DNA from 4 places in the Thalassotalea sediminis genome. Region 3 is predicted to be linked to each of the others. Evidence: predicted binding sites of a transcription regulator. Region 3 holds the regulator's gene; each other region holds the start of a gene.
The links. The regulator sigma-54, encoded in region 3, starts transcription at its own class of promoters, with help from an activator protein. The targets are predictions, from matches to a motif close to GTTGGCACGNNNNTNGNNT.
Positions count from the first base shown of each region.

Region 1: the regulator sigma-54 is predicted to act here: its motif matches at 3,379-3,397, upstream of QUE09_RS13590 (FlgO family outer membrane protein).
Region 2: the regulator sigma-54 is predicted to act here: its motif matches at 3,180-3,198, upstream of QUE09_RS02865 (PEP-CTERM sorting domain-containing protein).
Region 4: the regulator sigma-54 is predicted to act here: its motif matches at 2,168-2,186, upstream of QUE09_RS05760 (DUF2884 family protein).

Region 1 covers NZ_AP027361.1:2,952,268-2,956,757, reverse strand. Annotated here, with positions in the region: gene tkt (transketolase) at 1-1,357, opposite strand, end outside; gene QUE09_RS13605 (hypothetical protein) at 1,681-1,815, shown strand; tRNA gene QUE09_RS13600 (tRNA-Arg) at 1,887-1,962, opposite strand; gene QUE09_RS13595 (flagella assembly protein FlgT) at 2,011-3,180, opposite strand; gene QUE09_RS13590 (FlgO family outer membrane protein) at 3,440-4,105, shown strand; gene QUE09_RS13585 (LPP20 family lipoprotein) at 4,115-4,490, shown strand, end outside.
Region 2 covers NZ_AP027361.1:618,520-623,009, forward strand. Annotated here, with positions in the region: gene QUE09_RS02835 (PglL family O-oligosaccharyltransferase) at 1-156, opposite strand, end outside; gene QUE09_RS02840 (type II secretion system protein) at 392-880, shown strand; gene QUE09_RS02845 (pilus assembly FimT family protein) at 880-1,383, shown strand; gene QUE09_RS02850 (type II secretion system protein) at 1,373-1,897, shown strand; gene QUE09_RS02855 (PilW family protein) at 1,897-2,652, shown strand; gene QUE09_RS02860 (pilus assembly PilX family protein) at 2,642-3,082, shown strand; gene QUE09_RS02865 (PEP-CTERM sorting domain-containing protein) at 3,254-3,892, shown strand; gene QUE09_RS02870 (DUF6701 domain-containing protein) at 4,105-4,490, shown strand, end outside.
Region 3 covers NZ_AP027361.1:3,192,724-3,197,213, forward strand. Annotated here, with positions in the region: gene lptC (LPS export ABC transporter periplasmic protein LptC) at 1-119, shown strand, start outside; gene lptA (lipopolysaccharide transport periplasmic protein LptA) at 151-609, shown strand; gene lptB (LPS export ABC transporter ATP-binding protein) at 606-1,337, shown strand; gene QUE09_RS14615 (RNA polymerase factor sigma-54) at 1,392-2,900, shown strand; gene hpf (ribosome hibernation promoting factor) at 2,925-3,212, shown strand; gene ptsN (PTS IIA-like nitrogen regulatory protein PtsN) at 3,238-3,693, shown strand; gene rapZ (RNase adapter RapZ) at 3,709-4,490, shown strand, end outside.
Region 4 covers NZ_AP027361.1:1,264,949-1,269,438, reverse strand. Annotated here, with positions in the region: gene QUE09_RS05770 (dipeptidyl-peptidase 3 family protein) at 1-393, shown strand, start outside; gene QUE09_RS05765 (tRNA-uridine aminocarboxypropyltransferase) at 463-1,233, opposite strand; gene QUE09_RS05760 (DUF2884 family protein) at 1,333-2,127, opposite strand; gene lepB (signal peptidase I) at 2,371-3,027, shown strand; gene hpf (ribosome hibernation-promoting factor, HPF/YfiA family) at 3,084-3,440, opposite strand; gene QUE09_RS05745 (GNAT family N-acetyltransferase) at 3,581-4,090, opposite strand; gene QUE09_RS05740 (DUF3718 domain-containing protein) at 4,298-4,490, shown strand, end outside.

The DNA of each region.
Region 1 (4,490 bases), 240 kb from region 3:
CCATTAACGCAGACATACGTACCGCATTACGCGCATATTCCATGAACATCATGAATGTGGCGCCATAGTTAATAAAGCCACCATGTAACGATATACCATTCATAATACCTGACATACCAAATTCACGCACACCGTAATAGATGTAATTACCTGCCGGATCGTCTTGAATGCCTTTAGAGCCAGACCAGAGCGTTAGGTTTGAACCTGCTAGATCAGCAGAGCCACCTAATAATTCAGGTAAAATTGCTCCAAATGTTTCAATTGTATTTTGTGATGCTTTTCTAGAAGCAATACTTTCCGCTTTTTGTTGGCACTCTTTAATAAACGTGTTGGCTTTTGCTTCAAATTCAGCTGGAAGTTCGCCTTTAATTACTCGACGTTCATACTCAGCGGCTAACTCAGGATGTGCTGATTTATAAGCTTCGAATTTAGCTTGCCAGCTTGTTTGCGCTGAATGGCCTTTGTCTTTTTGATCCCACTGGCTGTAGATATCAGCAGGTACTTCAAAAGGCGCATGAGGCCAGTTTAAAAACTCACGAGCAGCAGCTATTTCGTCATGACCTAATGGTGCGCCGTGACAATCATGAGACCCTGACTTATTTGGTGAACCAAAACCAATAATAGTTTTGCAGCAAATCATAGTTGGTTTATCGGTAATAGAGTGCGCTTGTTCAATGGCTTCTTTAATGGCGTGTGGATCATGACCATCAACGTCGGCAATTACATGCCAGCCGTAAGACTCAAATCTTTTTGGTGTATCGTCAGAGAACCAACCTTCAACATGACCATCAATGGAAATGCCATTATCATCCCAAAAAGCAATAAGTTTACCTAAACCTAAGGTACCCGCTAAAGAACATGCTTCGTGTGAAATACCTTCCATTAAACAGCCATCGCCTAAAAAGCAATAAGTAAAGTGATCGACAATATCGTGACCTTCACGGTTAAATTGAGCTGCGAGTGTTTTTTCAGCAATTGCCATACCTACAGCATTTGATACACCAGCACCTAATGGCCCAGTTGTCGTCTCAACACCGGGTGTATATCCATATTCTGGATGACCGGGGGTTTTAGAGTGCAACTGACGAAAGTTTTTAATTTCTTCAATGGGAAGATCATAACCAGACAAGTGCAATAGCGAATAGATAAGCATTGAACCATGACCATTTGACAGAATAAATCGGTCACGATCAGCCCAATTTGGGTCTGTAGGGTTATGCTTGAGAAAGTCGCGCCAAAGAACTTCGGCAATATCTGCCATGCCCATTGGGGCTCCTGGGTGACCTGAGTTTGCTTGTTGTACTGCGTCCATGCTTAATGCACGAATAGCATTAGCGAGATCTTTACGCGATGGCATAGTGGCTCCAACTATTTTATTTTTTCATTTGAGGGTGTTTTTTAGAGACGCTATTTTTACGCAGTAATGGCGCGACTGCAAATGTTATTACGCTATTTGTTATATTTTGTTGACAGGTGTCTTGTTTCTATTGCATATGCGATAAAATCGCGGGTTATTCGCAAAAATAAATAGGTAGAAATAACCAATGAAGTTTACGCAAAAGCAACAATTGTTTAAAAAATAGCTGATTTTTTAGATAAATGATTGAATTAAAGATACTTATCCGCTAAGTTGGTTGCGAAGTAGACAAATAACAATGATAAACCTACTAGGACTACATAATGAAACAGTCGTCTTCAAAAGGAATAAAACTGACAACCGTCATATTAGCAGTCTTTGTATTGGCATTAACCGCCGTACTGAGTAATACCTCAGTTGCAGACGACAAGGAAGTGGAAACAGAGTTAGCCAATTAGTACCTTTAGTACCTTTTGAGCAGATAAAATAAAAAAGCCGCTTTTTTGCGGCTTTTTTATTTTATCTTTACTGGCGTCCCCACCAGGACTCGAACCTGGAGCAGCGGCTTAGGAGGCCGCAGTTTTATCCAGTTAAACTATAGGGACATAAGCTTTCGTTATTTAAACGCTAAGTGTCCTTAAAATCAACTCACTTTAGTAACGCACAACTAAGTCATTTAACTGAATACTATCGATTATTGCACCATCAATTGTTTGGCCAACAGCATTAGATTGCGACACCTGAGTTACTTTAACTTTAAATGGGCTGACATTGAACCCAGCATATGAATGACCATTATCAGCAATAAAGTTTTGTAAGTGCAATAATGAAAATTCGTCACCAATTTGTACGCCATGCTGTTTACCAAGGTTAAACCGCACTTGATTTCCGGTAATTTGTACAATTTTTCCGCGTGTTGGTTGGCACATCATATTGTCGTCAATATCAGTAATAACTTGCATTAACACTTGATCAACAATTTGCCCGTACTGACTTTGCCAAAAGATACTGGCGTTTGGATCTACTTGTTCTCGCTTACCAAATTGCCAGGGGGCAGCATTACGGTAAGTTTTTTCAAATAAACCTTCACCATTGGTACCGTTAAAAATATGTACGCGAAGTTGAAAGTAACGTTGGAAGATATCTTCTTGCCAAAACCGCCAAGGATTTTCTTCATCGGTTGCGAACGATATATCTTCTATTTCAGAAAATAAAACATATTGGCTATCTGTCATATCTGCTAAAGACATTGAAATGGCTTTTATTTTATCGAATTGTAAGCTGTTGTTATATCGAGAAAATGCGCTACTCGATTTTACAGATAATTTAGGAGACAAATAGGAGCCATCTTGTTTTATATGATCAGATAATCGTTTCATGATGGCAGTATCTAATGCATAAATGCTACCTACATTAGCTTGCTCTCTATGAACCAAGTGACTTTTAGTGACTAACATTGATTTGCGGTAATCAGCGGAAAAACATTGCCGCGCTTGTGGGATAATATCTGCTCGAATGGTTACGGTGATAGTATTACCTTCATGCGTTTCATCGACAAGTTCAAACGCATTAATATTGCCCGTTGCTCGTATATTGATCTCATTTTGTGTCAATAATCCATTGACCACTTGTTGAACACTTGATACTGATGCACCGGCAACAAGTAGTGCTTTTTTTAACGCATTTTCTATTGCTTGAGTGCGCGCGGCTATATTATCGCCTTGGATAACATAGGCTCGACCTTGTGATTCATACCACTGGGCGTGTAATGGGCTCACTATCAAATAAAACGCTAATAATATTGTAAAGGTTAATAATCGCATTGCTCACCTTGAACTATCTTGGCCTTGATCCTGCATTTTATGTAATCTATTTGCTACTGCGTACTTAACACTAAGTGTAGTTATAAGACATTTCAATTGAAGTAGCTACTGAGTGTCAAATGCTCGACCCATACATGATTAAATTAAGCTAATGCAGGTTTTGTGCCTATACTTAATTTTTAACCGTGTTAATTCAAAGTTGGCGTGAATTGTGCTTTATGTTTCACAATAGAGTTTAGTGGTATTTGAGGGGAGCTCAATGAAAAATTGGTTAATGCTTATGTTACTGCCAGGGTTAGTGTCGTGCAGCACTATGACGTTAAACGGCAGTAACGAATCAGATGATGACTTTTATCAAGCCGCACATCGAGATAAAGGTCAAATCGACGCTTATCAACTGCCCAAACATGCGATTAATGATGTGGTAAAAGGATTAGCATTTCAAATGCTGCAAAGTAGTACCTTTGTTACGCCTAAAACACCGGTCGCTGTCGCGTCATTTGTGCACTTAGCTGATTTAGAGTCGACGAATTGGCTAGGTAACCAGCTATCAGAAAGCTTTGTTCACGAGTTACAACGTCATGGCTTAATTGTTGTTGATTTTAAAACAACAGGGCATATTCGTGTTACTAAAGAAGGTGATTATGTTTTTAGTCGCGACTGGAAGGAGTTACCTGAACGTCAGATTATTGACTACGTTGTTACCGGCACCATGATGAAACAAAATGGTGGTGTAATGGTAAATGCTCGTATGATAGGTATGCAGTCTCGTGTTGTAGTTGCAACTGCGCAATCTTTTATTCCTGAATGGGTGATTGGTGATGAGTTGCAACGTAGTGAAAACGTAAAGATAAAAGACGGTATGATTCTTCGTGACTCTGAAGCTATGCTGGAAGAAGCTAGAGCTGTGAAAATTCAACAATAGGCAGACATTATGAAACAACATACATTTTTCAAAGTACTATGTTTGAGCGCTTCATTAGTGTCAGTCGGGTGCAGTTCTGTTTACGACAAACATGTACAATGGCAGACGGTAACGCCTGATTCTTTTCCTGTAATTACCGCGATTGGTCAAGCGCCCATTAGTTTACAAAAGTCGTCAAATAAAACACAAAAGATGTTGATGGCAATAAATGCCTCGAAAGTTGCTGCATATGCTGAACTCGCCGAACAAGTTTACGGTCAACAGCTGTCTGGTAACACAACAATGCGTAATTTGATTGTTGAAGATCAGCACCTTAAAGCCTCTGTACAAGGTATTATTCGTGGGGCGAAGGTGGTCAAAAGTTACCCTGTAGGAGATACTTACA
Region 2 (4,490 bases), 1.3 Mb from region 3:
AATCAACGCCGCAAGCAAACAATATTCAAAGGGAGATAGCACTATGTGTTTATCACAGGCAATTTTGTACAAAGCGAGTGCCACAATAAGGCACATACATAGCCATGCTAACACATTAAAAGAGTACGCTAATCCAACCCCGCCAGACGTTTCCATGATCAGCGTCATGCCTAAAGCAAAATAACTAAAAAGCAATAGAAGGGCGGTTTTGCTATAACGAGACATGAGCTGCATTGTTAGATTGAGATAGACGCAGATTAAGTAGAAAGTCACTTTATTTCAACTTTTTAACGAATTTGATGCGATAGATTTATTTATTGACGGTTTTTCATTATGATGGATTTATCGCCTATAAAATCTATCGTGTTACTTAGCATGGAGTCTTTAACAGATGCTTAAGAATGGCTTTACGCTTATCGAGTTACTTGTTGTGATCATTATCGTTGGTATATTAGCGACTATCGCAGTGCCTAAATATATTGATTTTAGTCGAGATGCAAAAACCACAACCCTAGAAGCAATAAAGGCGTCTTTTGAGGGCGGTATGGCACGTGTTTATGGTAAGGCTGTAATCAAGGGTAACCAAAATTTACCTTTTGCGCCTAATGCAAATACGGCGTTAGCTTTTCCAACTATTCAGCTAGATGGTCAGCCTGTTTATGTAAAATACGGTTATCCGTTAGCCTCAGAGAGTGAATGGTCAAAAATAATAGACTTTGACCAAAATGCTTTTGAGGTCACGGCTACGACAGATAATAGCCGATTAATTGTTTATCCAAGCGATCAGGCTACTCCTGTAAATACCAGCGAAGCTTGTATTGTTTATTACCGAGCGGCAACATCGACTACTAAAGCCACGGTAGGGATGAACCCTTGCTAATGAGCCAAAATGTCGTCAAACCTATCCGCGCATTTACTACGATTGAAATGGTGGTAACCATTATTATTTTAGCCATTGTAGCGGTAACTGTTGTACCCAAATGGTTTAGTGGTAGCGGTTATGAAGAAAGAACCTATCAAGATGAAATTGTCACCACATTGCGTGCGGTGCAAATACGTGCGATGCAACAAAGTAATGCCTGCCATAAAGTAAAAGTAACAACTCAAATGATTGGCCTGTTGAAAACCGATATGACATCAGCAGATAGTTGTCATCTTAACCAATGGCAAGATAGCGTGCGTTATAATTTAAATAACGAAGACGGACCGACAAGTGTGCAAATAGACGGTAATCACTTGGTTACGTTTAGTGGAGATGACATTGCCTTTAGTAAAATGGGGCGACCAGAAGGTTGTACTGCCCCATGTAAAATCACTATCACAGGTGAAGAACAAACATTAAATGTATTTGTTAATGCAGAAGGCTTTATTTATGAAGGCTAACCAAAGTGGTTTTACATTGATAGAAACGATTGTTGGCATTGTCGTGTTATCAATCTCGTTCGCCGTATTAACGACATTGCTTTATCCTGCAACTGAACAAAGTGCTAGTGTATTGCATCAAATACGAGGCGCTGAATTAGCACAATCAATGCTCAATGAAATTCAACAAAAAGCGTTCGACGAAAACAGTGATAAAGCGGGGGGACGGTTACGTTGCGGTGAAGCTGATGCTGACCCTTGTAGCCTAAATATGGCTAATGAGGAATCTGATGTCCGTGAACTGTTTGATGATGTCGATGACTATAATGGCTTAGTTTATAACAATGGTGATATTGCAAATTATTTAGGCTTTACGTTAACGGTATCGGTTGGTAATGATAGTGATTTTAATGGCATTACTAGAGAAAATGGCGATACAGATGATAATCAGTATACGGCAAAGCTGATCACCGTGACTGTAACAACGCCAACAGGCTATGTGCAAACTTTTGCCACTTATCGGACTAATTACTGATGAAACATCACTTAACTAAACATCAGATGCGTGGCTTTACGTTAATCGAGTTAATTACGGTTATTGTAATCTTGGGGGTTTTGGCGGTTGGCGTTAGTAACTTCTTGAAGTTTGGTAGTAATATTTATGCTGAATCTACCGCGAGAGATAAGTTGATCAGTGGTGCTCGCTTTGCTGTTGAACGTTTAAATAGAGAAATTCGTACCGCATTACCTAATTCATTGTATAAAACGAACTCCGCTGGCGCCGATTGTTTACATTTTACACCAGTGTTAGCCACGAGTATTTATCTAGATATTCCCGTGTTACCTGAAAGTGCTGCGTCTGTTATAGACGTTGTTCCTTTTGAAGATGACGCTGTTGCCAATGCGAACAAGATTATTGTGTATCCTACAAACGTTGATGATGTAATAAGTACTTCTGGGAAAGTGCATAATTTTGCAAGTATTACCAAGCCGTCATCTTCAGCAACCTGGAACGTTAATTTTTCATCGGCAATACATTTTAAAACCGATTCGCCAACCAAACGCGCGTATTTTATCGCAGGAGAAACAGCGTTTTGTATTACCGCTAATGGCATACTGACACGAGATGGTGTGCCATTAGCAACAGGTATAAATCAATTATCTTCCAATATAGAGGTAAAGGAAGCAACGTTACAACGTAATAGCGTTGTTACGATTGCATTGCAATTTGAGCAAAATGGTGAGCAAGCATTACTTCGTAACCAAATTCAGGTGCCAAATGTTCCATAATGTCAATTTTTTACCAACACACAGTGCCAAAAGTCAAACAGGTAGCGCTTTAGTTATTGCAATTTTCGTTATTGTTGTGATGAGTTTGCTAGGTGTTGCCCTCGTCAAGATGTTGCGTACTAGCAGTAACACTGTTGTCTATGAAGTATTAGGCACGAGAGCATTTCAAGCAGCACAAACAGGCATGCAATGGCAATTACAGCAGATTTTCCCGCTCGATAATCCTGCACAAAGTTGCCCTGGGGGGAATCTTGAGCCAAGCATTGCTCATATTGATGGCTTAAAAAATTGTGGTTTTAAAACCCAATGCACACTTAACCCCGATGTCATCGCAGGAGCACAGTATTATACGCTTACAAGTACAGGTAGTTGCACAATTGATGATGTTACAACCTCAAGAACAGTTGAAGTACAAGCGCGAAGTTTATAACAATGTGTTTACATATAAATGTTGGTTTTCTTTACACCTATTAACACTTAGCGTAAAGGATAAAATTTAAGTTATTAATAAGTAATTATTTTTTAAATTAGGCATGAATTTTGTATAAACAAACTGACGTCGTTTTGATTGTATCCGCTTCATTAAGTAGAGGTCGTTTTAATGAACAAATTTATTAGCCTAATATTACTTTCTTTTTGTATTACATTTGTGTCCAACGCAACGTTGATCACTAATTTGTCGCAATTTGATCTTGAGAACAAGAACTATGTTAACGCCGAAGATCAGTTAACAACTGATTTAGCAGGTGTACATTATGTCTCATCTAATGGCTGGGATTATGCGTGGGCATCACCTGTAAATGCTGAATCATGGGGTACAAACACCTTACATGCACCGTTAGTGCAAGAAAATTGGCATTATGCGACATTAGAGCAACTGGTGTATATTTTTGAAGTGTTAACGCTTGATGCATTCACCTTAAAGGATGATCAAGGCACGATAACAGGTTACATTCATGCTGTGGAGTATTTTAATTCTGTATTTACGGGGTTAAGCCAAAACATACTTTCACAAGATACAGTCACCACAACAGATTTTGAAACTGGCATCATTGCCAGTGACCCAAATGGTGTGGGTTTACTACCTTTTTATTTAGATTTTGCCGATACTTTTTATGTACGTGAGTCTTCACTTGCACCTGAGCCTAATCAAGTTCCAGAGCCGACAACTGTGTTATTACTAGCATTAGGTGTGCTGCTTGTCGCTGGACGTAAGTTAAAATATTCTCTTAATATTTAGTATTAAACTATGTATGCGGCGTTTTACTGGTTATTGGTTGAACGCATATAGAGCCCCTTTTTCGTTTCATGAAAATTTTCCCCACGTTAGTGGGGTTTTTTCTTTTTGCATTTAAGCGCGCTTTAGCGAACAAATACAAGCTGTTACTTGTACTCTTGAGCAGTTAGGAGTAACGTTAAGTAAGATAAGTTTATTGCTGAAGTTGTTTAGTGATGCTCCGACAATTATGCCTTGCACTTTTATTGTTCATATTTGCTATTTCGCCTAGCTATGCGACTGACTGTAGTGCCATCTTTCCAGGGCCAACGACATTTGCCGTCAATGGTGGAATATCAATCAATAATTCAAGTACTTGCGATGGCGGTACTTGTTCGCCAGTTAATAGTTTTCCGACTCCTACAATCCCTTTTTATTCTGCCAGTGGCTTTTTTAATGCGACCAATATAACGGATGGAGTCTATCAGCATTTGTACTGGGGGCATTCTCAAGGAGCAACAATAACCTTTAGTGGCACTGGTACTGCGGTTATTTTTATCAATGGTAGTGCGACCATACAACAAAATACACGGATTAATGCTGGTGGTAGTCCTGCCAATGT
Region 3 (4,490 bases):
TAAGAATCAAAGGTGTAGATTTTGCTATGCAAGGCACTGGCTTAATAATAGACTTAAACACGAAACAGGTAACTCTCACACAACATGAACAAACTATTTATCAACCGTCTACACACTAGTGTTTTATTTGTAAGCTTATATGTTAGTAGTATGGCTAGCATTTATGCCGCTGAAATTGATTTAAAACAAGAAATTAGTATTGATGCAACGAGACAAGCAGCGGATCTAAAAAACAAAATATTTAGCTATATCGACAATGTTGTAATTAAACAAGGTTCACTGATAATAAAAGCTGATCTTGTGCAAGTTATCACAGCATCAGATACAGATACAAAAACCTATATAGCAAAAGGAAAACCCGCTACGTTTAAGCAAACACTTGAAGATGGTACCCCCATTTATTTACAGGCGAATGAAATTAAGTATGAGCCTGCTAAGAATACCGTTACTATCTCAGGTGATGCGGAGCTCCGTCAAGAAGGCAGTAAAGTAAACGGTAGTGTTATTACTTACAACTTTATTACCGAGCAAGTATTAGCTAATGGTGAAGATGATCAGCGCGTTAAAACGGTATTACAGCCTAAGCACCTGGAAAAAAAGAATAAATGAGCAATGCAAAATTAAGTGCCGCTAACTTGGCTAAGTCCTATAAAGGGCGTATGGTAGTTAAAAATGTTGGTTTGGAAGTTAACGCAGGGCAAATTGTAGGTTTACTTGGTCCAAATGGTGCAGGAAAAACCACGTCATTTTACATGATTGTTGGGTTAGTAAATAACGATAAAGGTACAATAACGTTAAATGACGAAGACCTTACACTGTTACCTATGCATGAACGTGCGCGCCGAGGTATAGGATACTTACCACAAGAGGCCTCGATCTTTCGTAAGTTAACCGTTTACGAAAATATCATGGCAATATTGCAAACAAGAAAAGAATTAACAGACATAGAACGAGAAGAGAAGTTAGAACATTTAGTAGAAGAATTTAACATAGGGCACATTACCGAAAATTTAGGCATGAGCCTATCTGGTGGTGAACGTCGTCGTGTTGAAATTGCCAGAGCACTTGCAGCTGACCCAAAATTTATATTGTTAGATGAACCATTTGCTGGCGTTGACCCAATTTCTGTAGGTGATATAAAAAAAATTATTCTACACTTAAAAAATAAAGGCATTGGCATATTAATAACCGACCATAACGTTAGAGAGACACTCGATGTTTGTGAGCATGCTTACATTGTTAGTCATGGTGAATTAATCGCCCAAGGTGATGCAGATCAAATCCTTGCAAATCAGCAGGTAAGAGATGTATACCTCGGTGAACAATTCACGTTATAGTTATGATATGCTTTAGAAAAAATAAGATTTACTTGAAAGGATAAGAAGTAATTAATGCGCCCAAGTCTGCAACTCCGAATTGGACAACAACTTACAATGACGCCGCAACTCCAGCAGGCGATAAAGTTATTGCAGTTGTCCACCTTGGATCTACAACAAGAAATTCAAGAGGCATTAGAAAGTAATCCTTTATTAGAGGTGGACGAATCTGCTTCGTCTTCAGACGATAACCAACCCGATAACTTAGAAGAAGCCTTTTCCGCAAAAACTAATGACGAGACAATAAATAATACTAGTGATGGCTCGGAAGATTCAACACCAACCGTTGATGAAATCAGCACCACTGAAGCGATGGATAAATCAGACATTCCTGAAGAGCTTAATATTGATACGACTTGGGACGAAAGTTACAGTGCTGGTGTATCTAATACTGGTGCCGCCCCTGCCTCAGATGATTTTGTTTATCAAGGTGAAACCACAGACTCCATTCAAGATCATTTGCGTTGGCAAATGAAATTAACCCCATTTTCTGAAACCGATGAAGCCATTGCAATGGCAATTATTGATGCCATTGACGACGCTGGATATTTAACGGTTACAACTGAAGAAATCCTAGAGTCTGTTGGCGTCGATGACGTTGAATTAGATGAAGTAGAAGCGGTCTTAAAACGTATAAATATGTTTGACCCTATAGGTGTTGGTGCGCGTTCAATTGCAGAATGTTTAACGATACAGTTAAACCAGTTTGATAAAGATACCCCTTGGGTTAACGAAAGTAAGATCGTGATTAATGAATATATTGATTTACTTGGTAACCGTGATTATCGACAAATCATGCGTAAAACACGTTTAAAAGAAGATCAATTACGTGAAGTTATTCGGTTAATTCAATCATTAGATCCTCGCCCTGGTGATTCTGTTATTCAAAGTGATGATCAGTATGTAATACCTGATGTTTCTGTTGAAAAGAAAAATGGTCGTTGGGTTGTAGAGCTAAACCCTGATACTGCGCCTAAACTAGCGGTTAACCAGCAATATGCTTCTATGGCTCGGTCAATGAAAAATTCGAATGATAGTCAATTTATTCGTTCAAATTTACAAGAAGCAAAATGGTTTATTAAGAGTTTAGAAAGCCGAAACGATACCCTATTAAAAGTATCAAACTGCATTGTGCAAAGACAACAAGGTTTTTTTGAACATGGGCCCGAAGCTATGCGTCCTATGGTTCTGAATGATATTGCCGAAGCAGTAGATATGCATGAATCAACGATTTCACGTGTTACTACACAAAAATATATGCATACACCACGTGGAATTTTTGAACTTAAGTATTTTTTCTCCAGCCATGTCAGTACAGAAAATGGTGGAGAATGTTCTTCAACAGCTATACGCGCTTTAATTAAAAAGCTTGTAGCTGCCGAAGTACCTGCAAAGCCTCTTAGTGACAGTAAAATGGCTGAACTATTGGCTGAACAGGGAATCAATGTTGCCAGACGGACTATAGCTAAGTATCGAGAATCGCTAAGTATTCCTCCGTCTAACCAACGTAAAAGTTTACTTTAACTCTCTAGTAGAAGGATACAGCTTATGCAAATTAATCTTGCCGGACATCATGTTGAAATTACTACCCCAATGCGTGACATCGTGAACAAAAAATTTGCTAAGTTAGAGCGACATTTCGATCATATTAATAACGTATATGTCGTATTAACCGTTGAAAAACTTAGCCAAATTGCAGAAGCAACTGTGCATTTAAATGGCACTGAAGTGCATGCTAAAGCGGAAAACGACGACATGTACGCATCCATAGACTCCCTGGTAAATAAGCTCGATAAACAAATACTTAAATACAAGGGAAAAATTAATCAACACTAAGATTTATTGATTACTAATATCCACTATGAATTTTACCGACATCATTAAAGAAGACTGCACGTTATGTGCAGTCGAGGCTACAAGCAAAAAACGTATTCTTGAACTTCTTTGTAGCAAAGCCGCAGAGACAAACGATCAAGTAAGTACCTACAACTTATTAGAGAGTTTGATGCTAAGAGAAAAAATGGGGTCGACCGGTATTGGCAATGGTATTGCTATTCCACATGGACGTTTAACCTCTACCGATAAAGTTATGATTGTTATTGCCACAGCTCAAGCGCCAATAGAGTTTGATGCCATTGATAATCGTCCCGTTGACATATTTATCGCCCTATTCGTGCCAGAAGATCAATGCCAACAACATTTATCGACATTACAAAGTATTGCACAAGTATTTAGCGACAAGAAAATGTGTAAGCAAGTACGCAAGTGCGATAACAGTCATGAGTTATATCAACTTCTCAAATCTGCTGCTCACTAACCTAGGATTTCATCAATGAAACTTACCATTGTAAGTGGCCGCTCCGGCTCTGGAAAAACGGTCGCATTGCGCGTTTTGGAAGACTTAGGCTACTACTGTGTAGATAATATTCCCGTTAATTTGCTACCCGCATTGACGCATACCGTGATCAATGATTATGAAACCGTAGCGGTAAGTTTAGACGTCAGGAATTTACCTGCAGAACCGACAGATGTGCCAGAAATATTAGATTACTTACCCAGTGCTGTTGAGTTATCTATTGTATACCTAGACGCTGATGATGGTGATCTTATTAAGCGTTTTAGCGAAACTCGTCGCTTACACCCACTTATACGCCAAAATATCGCGCTAGACCAAGCAATGACACTTGAGAAAAAGTTATTAGAACCCATTGCTGCTCGCGCCAACTTGTATATTAATACCAGTCAGTTAACACCACACCAGCTCGCTGATTTGATCAGAGAAAGAGTGCTAGGGAAAAAAAGTGGTTCTATGGTCGTGGTGTTTGAATCCTTTGGTTTTAAACATGGATTACCAAAAGACGCTGACTTTGTGTTCGATGCTCGTTTCTTACCAAACCCTTTTTGGGAGAAAGAACTTAAGCCATTTACAGGGTTAGATCAACCAGTTAGAGATTTTCTTGCCAGCCAACCCATTGTTACTAAGTTTATATGGCAAATAAACAGCTTCATGATGACATGGTTGCCTCACCTTGAACGAAATAATCGCAGCTATATTACCATTGCGGTAGGCTGTACTGGCGGAAAACATCGTTCCGTTTATATTGCTGAATTACT
Region 4 (4,490 bases), 1.9 Mb from region 3:
GATAAAAAGGTTATCACAGAAGGTCAACTAGAAGACTATTACACAACCTTTCTAGCGGGTATCTTCCGTTCAGTGCGTTTTGGCGCGAGTTCAGCACATGGTAAAGCAAATATGGTACGTTTTAACTATTTTGCTGAACACGAAGCGTTTACACGTAATGAGCAAGGACTTTATCAAGTGAATTATGAAAAAATGACTAAAGCCATCGATAGTCTTTCTACATTAATATTGACCTTACAAGGCAATGGTGATTATCAAGGCGTCGCAAAGCTCGTTGCAGAAACAGGTATAATTAAACCAGAATTACAAAATGATTTAGCAAAACTTTCAGCTGCCAATATCCCAGTAGATATTACCTACCTTCAAGGTAAGAAACAGCTGGGCTTACGCTAATCCTACTTATTTAAGGAGGCGAGTTTAAACCTGCCTCCTTTTTTCATTTTAACGACACGTTAGTTCAGGTTAGTTACCGAACTTCTCTTCAGCTATACGATTTTGCGCCTTATTTAAAAACGTTTGATATTCACTTTCAATACAGGGATCAATTAAGTTGCGTTGGCAAACACTTTTTCGATAACGAAATTCAAACAAACGACTCCATAAAGATAATTGTTCTGCAACTTCATATTCGGCATTACTAGCAAGTAATAATGTCGCAATTTCTGCAGTCGATAATTGAAAATCTTTTTCAGCTTTTCTTAATGTGTACTTTGAATCAAACTTTAGTTCATGAAGCACTGATTGCGTCAATGATATTACGGGTAACCTTTCTAGATAAGGGCTTTTTCGATACATTTTTTTGGCCTCACGCCAGCTACCGTCAAGTAATATAAATAACGGCTTTTTATTACTCAAGCCGCTAGGCACACTATGATGAACTGGAATATTCGAAGTAACGTACTCTTCTGGAAAAACAACATAGGGTTGATATTGAATATCGTGTAATAAGGTTAACAAATTAGCGTCGACATCGGTACGCTGCCATTGAAAAGCGTATGTTTCTTTTACCACATCAGCGATCAGGCGTCCGGTATTACTTGGTTTTAACACTTCACTATCATGCATTAACAACATAAAAGCACTTGCGGTTACACGAGACACACACAACTGGCAAATACAATTAACCTTTGCTACTTGGCAAAGCTCACACCTGATAACTCCTTTTCCTCTTGCATTAAAAGGCTTGGTAGAAATGGCTTTTCTTGAAAAATATAATTGATGAACGGCGTGCATTGCTTACCTATAACGAGAGTTAAAGCATTATTCTACGCTCTTTTATAGATAAATAAAAAAGGCATGTTATTTACATGCCCTTATTAAAAAATATTACCATTAAGCCTTTTTGTGTTGGCTATTGTCGACCGATACAACGTTAACCTTTGGCATTTCAGGAATAATTGATTTCAACTTTTCTTCTAACAAATCGATTTTTTCAATTGAATAACATAGTTTTTCACCACGTTGCTCGATGACATTAGCACGAGATTCCATTTCATATTCTATTTGCTCACCAAACTTTTCCATTTTATGCTCAAATGCATCCATATCACCACCAGCAAGCAATAGCTCTTGACCTACAGCAATAAGCAACGTGCCCATAGAGTTTTCAACTGTTTTTTCAACAATACTTTCAATTCGTTGTTCAAAGTCTTCACTTAAGAAATCTCCTTGAACTGTGCCATCTTCTTCTATTGTAAAGTTGTTAACATCAAAACGCTCATCAAGCTCTTGTTTTAACGAATAAAGCTCAGAAGATAAATCATTGCCAACTTTATTATCTTCCCCCAACAATTCGTCAAAAGCGATACTTACTCCTTCCGACGCTAATTCAATTGCATCAGTGGCTATTCCTTTAACCTCTGGTATTAACGCTTTAATTTCAGCTGCATATTGAGAAACAGCCTCTTGTTGTGCAGCATTTAAAGCAATAGTTTCACTATTGATAATTAGCGTACGACCATCAACTATTTTATAAATCGCTTTATCATGCTTAGTCATCGTAATAACGTTATTTTTTATGCTAAAGCCAGCATTTAAATCTACGTCACACGAATCAGTTGAAAAATGAGTATCATGTGCCATAGCACCTGTCGATAATAATACTGCGCATGCGATAATTGCTTTCATTCTTTTATCCTTTATCAATCAAGTTATTACAATTAAGGTAATACAAGTGAAATGCCAACTTTTAATCCATTGATATATAACGTTTTATAAAAAAACACACCTGTTAAATCATATCTATTTTGCTGTGAATTAGCCTAATAAACGAATTATTAGTTTTTTTAACTAACCCTAGAATAAACTTAATTGTAATAAATCGTTCAAAACTTAGACTAGATGATCATCACCACTCATAGGACTAGTTAGATGAGAACAACCATTGACAATTTTTGGCAAGAAAACAAAAAATTCGCGTTATTTTTATTGCTCATGCTCGTATTTAGAAGTGCTGTTGCAGACTGGAATGATGTTCCTACGGGTTCAATGAAGCCTACCATTATCGAAGGCGATAGAATTTTCATTAATAAATTAGCCTACGATGTAAACCTACCATTTTTTCAATTCTCACTAATAAAGCTCGCTGATCCTGATGTTAATGACATCATCATTTTTGAATCAAATGCGGCGGGGAAACGCTTAGTAAAACGTGTTATTGGTGTCCCTGGGGATGTGGTCGAAATGGTTGATAATAAGCTGATTATTAATCATCAGGCTGTTCGTTATCGCCGTATAAATCAATCAAATAAACAAGAAATGAACATGTATACGGAAAACATTATCGGACATACACATCACATTCAAACAACTGAAGAACATAATAACTATGGCAACTTCTCACCTGTTGTTGTACCTACAGATCATTATTTAGTATTAGGTGATAATCGAAACAACAGCGCGGACTCAAGAGTCATTGGTTTTGTGCCTAGGCGTGAGATTATTGGCAAGTCAACTCACGTAGTATTCTCGCTAGATTATGAACACTACTATTTACCAAGAATAGATCGCTTTTTTGCATCTATTTAAACTATAAATGCGCTCAAGGTAAAGGCCTTGAGCGCGAGGTTTTAAATAAGCATGAACTAATTTAAATTTAGAGCTTGTACTTTCTCATGCACAATATCAGGGGTAGTAACCATAGGTTTGTCATGTAATTTTGCTTTTAATTGTCCTTTACGATGTTTTAATGCTGCATCAAGCTTTTTCACAGATTGAGCAATGGCCGGATACATTACTTCTTCATTTGCCGACGCAACTACTGGCGCCCCCTCATAGTTAGTTGTCAACTCAACATGATGCTTACCGTGAGCCTTAGTAATGATGACCTCTGTAGAAATTAACGTAGGAAAATGATTGGCGATTTTTGCAAGTTTTTCTTCAATATGTGATTTTACAGAATCAGTAACGTCAACGTGATGACCAGAAACGTTTATTTTCATAGCTTTTCCTTTTTTGTTGTTACCTAACTATAAGACTGAGGGAAAATAGCCAAAACGCAAGTAAATTAACGTATTAATTTGATCACAATCAGCAAGTGTATATTATTGATACACTTTTAGCACAATAAATAACCTCCTTACTAAAGTGCACACTCAAACAGTACAACTTTTTGTTTTTGTGGTGGCAAAAAAATCTCTTTAACTCGCTCAAACCCTAACTTTGCCAATAAATTAATTGAACGTTTATTGTCAGGATTACAAATTGCCTGAAGTACTGACATACTCTGTTTTTGCTTAACATGTGCTAGAACACCATTAGCGGCTTCAAATGCATATCCTTTTCCATGATGTGCCTGTAGCAAAGCATACCCTATTTCAGGGTGTTCAATACCGTCACGTTTTATTAAACCGCACAGGCCAATAGGCGTATTACTCTCTTTAACAACAACACATAACAAACAAAAGTTGTAACGTTTAAACTGCTCAAGTGGTCCATTATTTATATAAGCTTTTGCCCCTGCAATATCGTTTACGTCTTTATCACCAATGTTTTGAATAAATGCTGGTTCATTCAGAAGTGACACAATCATTGGTGCGTCGTTATGGTCAAGCAGACGCAAAGTAAGTCGTTCGGTATTAATATTTTGCACGATATTTCCTTTATTACGTTTTGTCCATTTTCACAGTTATAATTTAACTATTTTTTAGTAATTATGACCAATTCGTTAGCTTTTTATATATATACGATGTATAGGCAAAAAACCAAAAAAAACACTAACCCATTGTTTATAATAAAAATTTTAAAATTGGCATTGTCACTGCAATAGTCTTATCGAAATATGAGCAGGAGAGTCACAATGAAATTATTCACAACTTTAGCAACCGTAGCAACAATTTCTTTCGCAATGGTAAGTTCAGTAAGCGGCGTTGAAATCACATCAGCAAAATTAACTGCTGGAGATAAAAGTACATCAACTAAAATATGTATGTCAGCAGCAAGCGGTAGTCGTATTGCACTATTAAAATCTGTCGAACAATCAGGTTATTCGC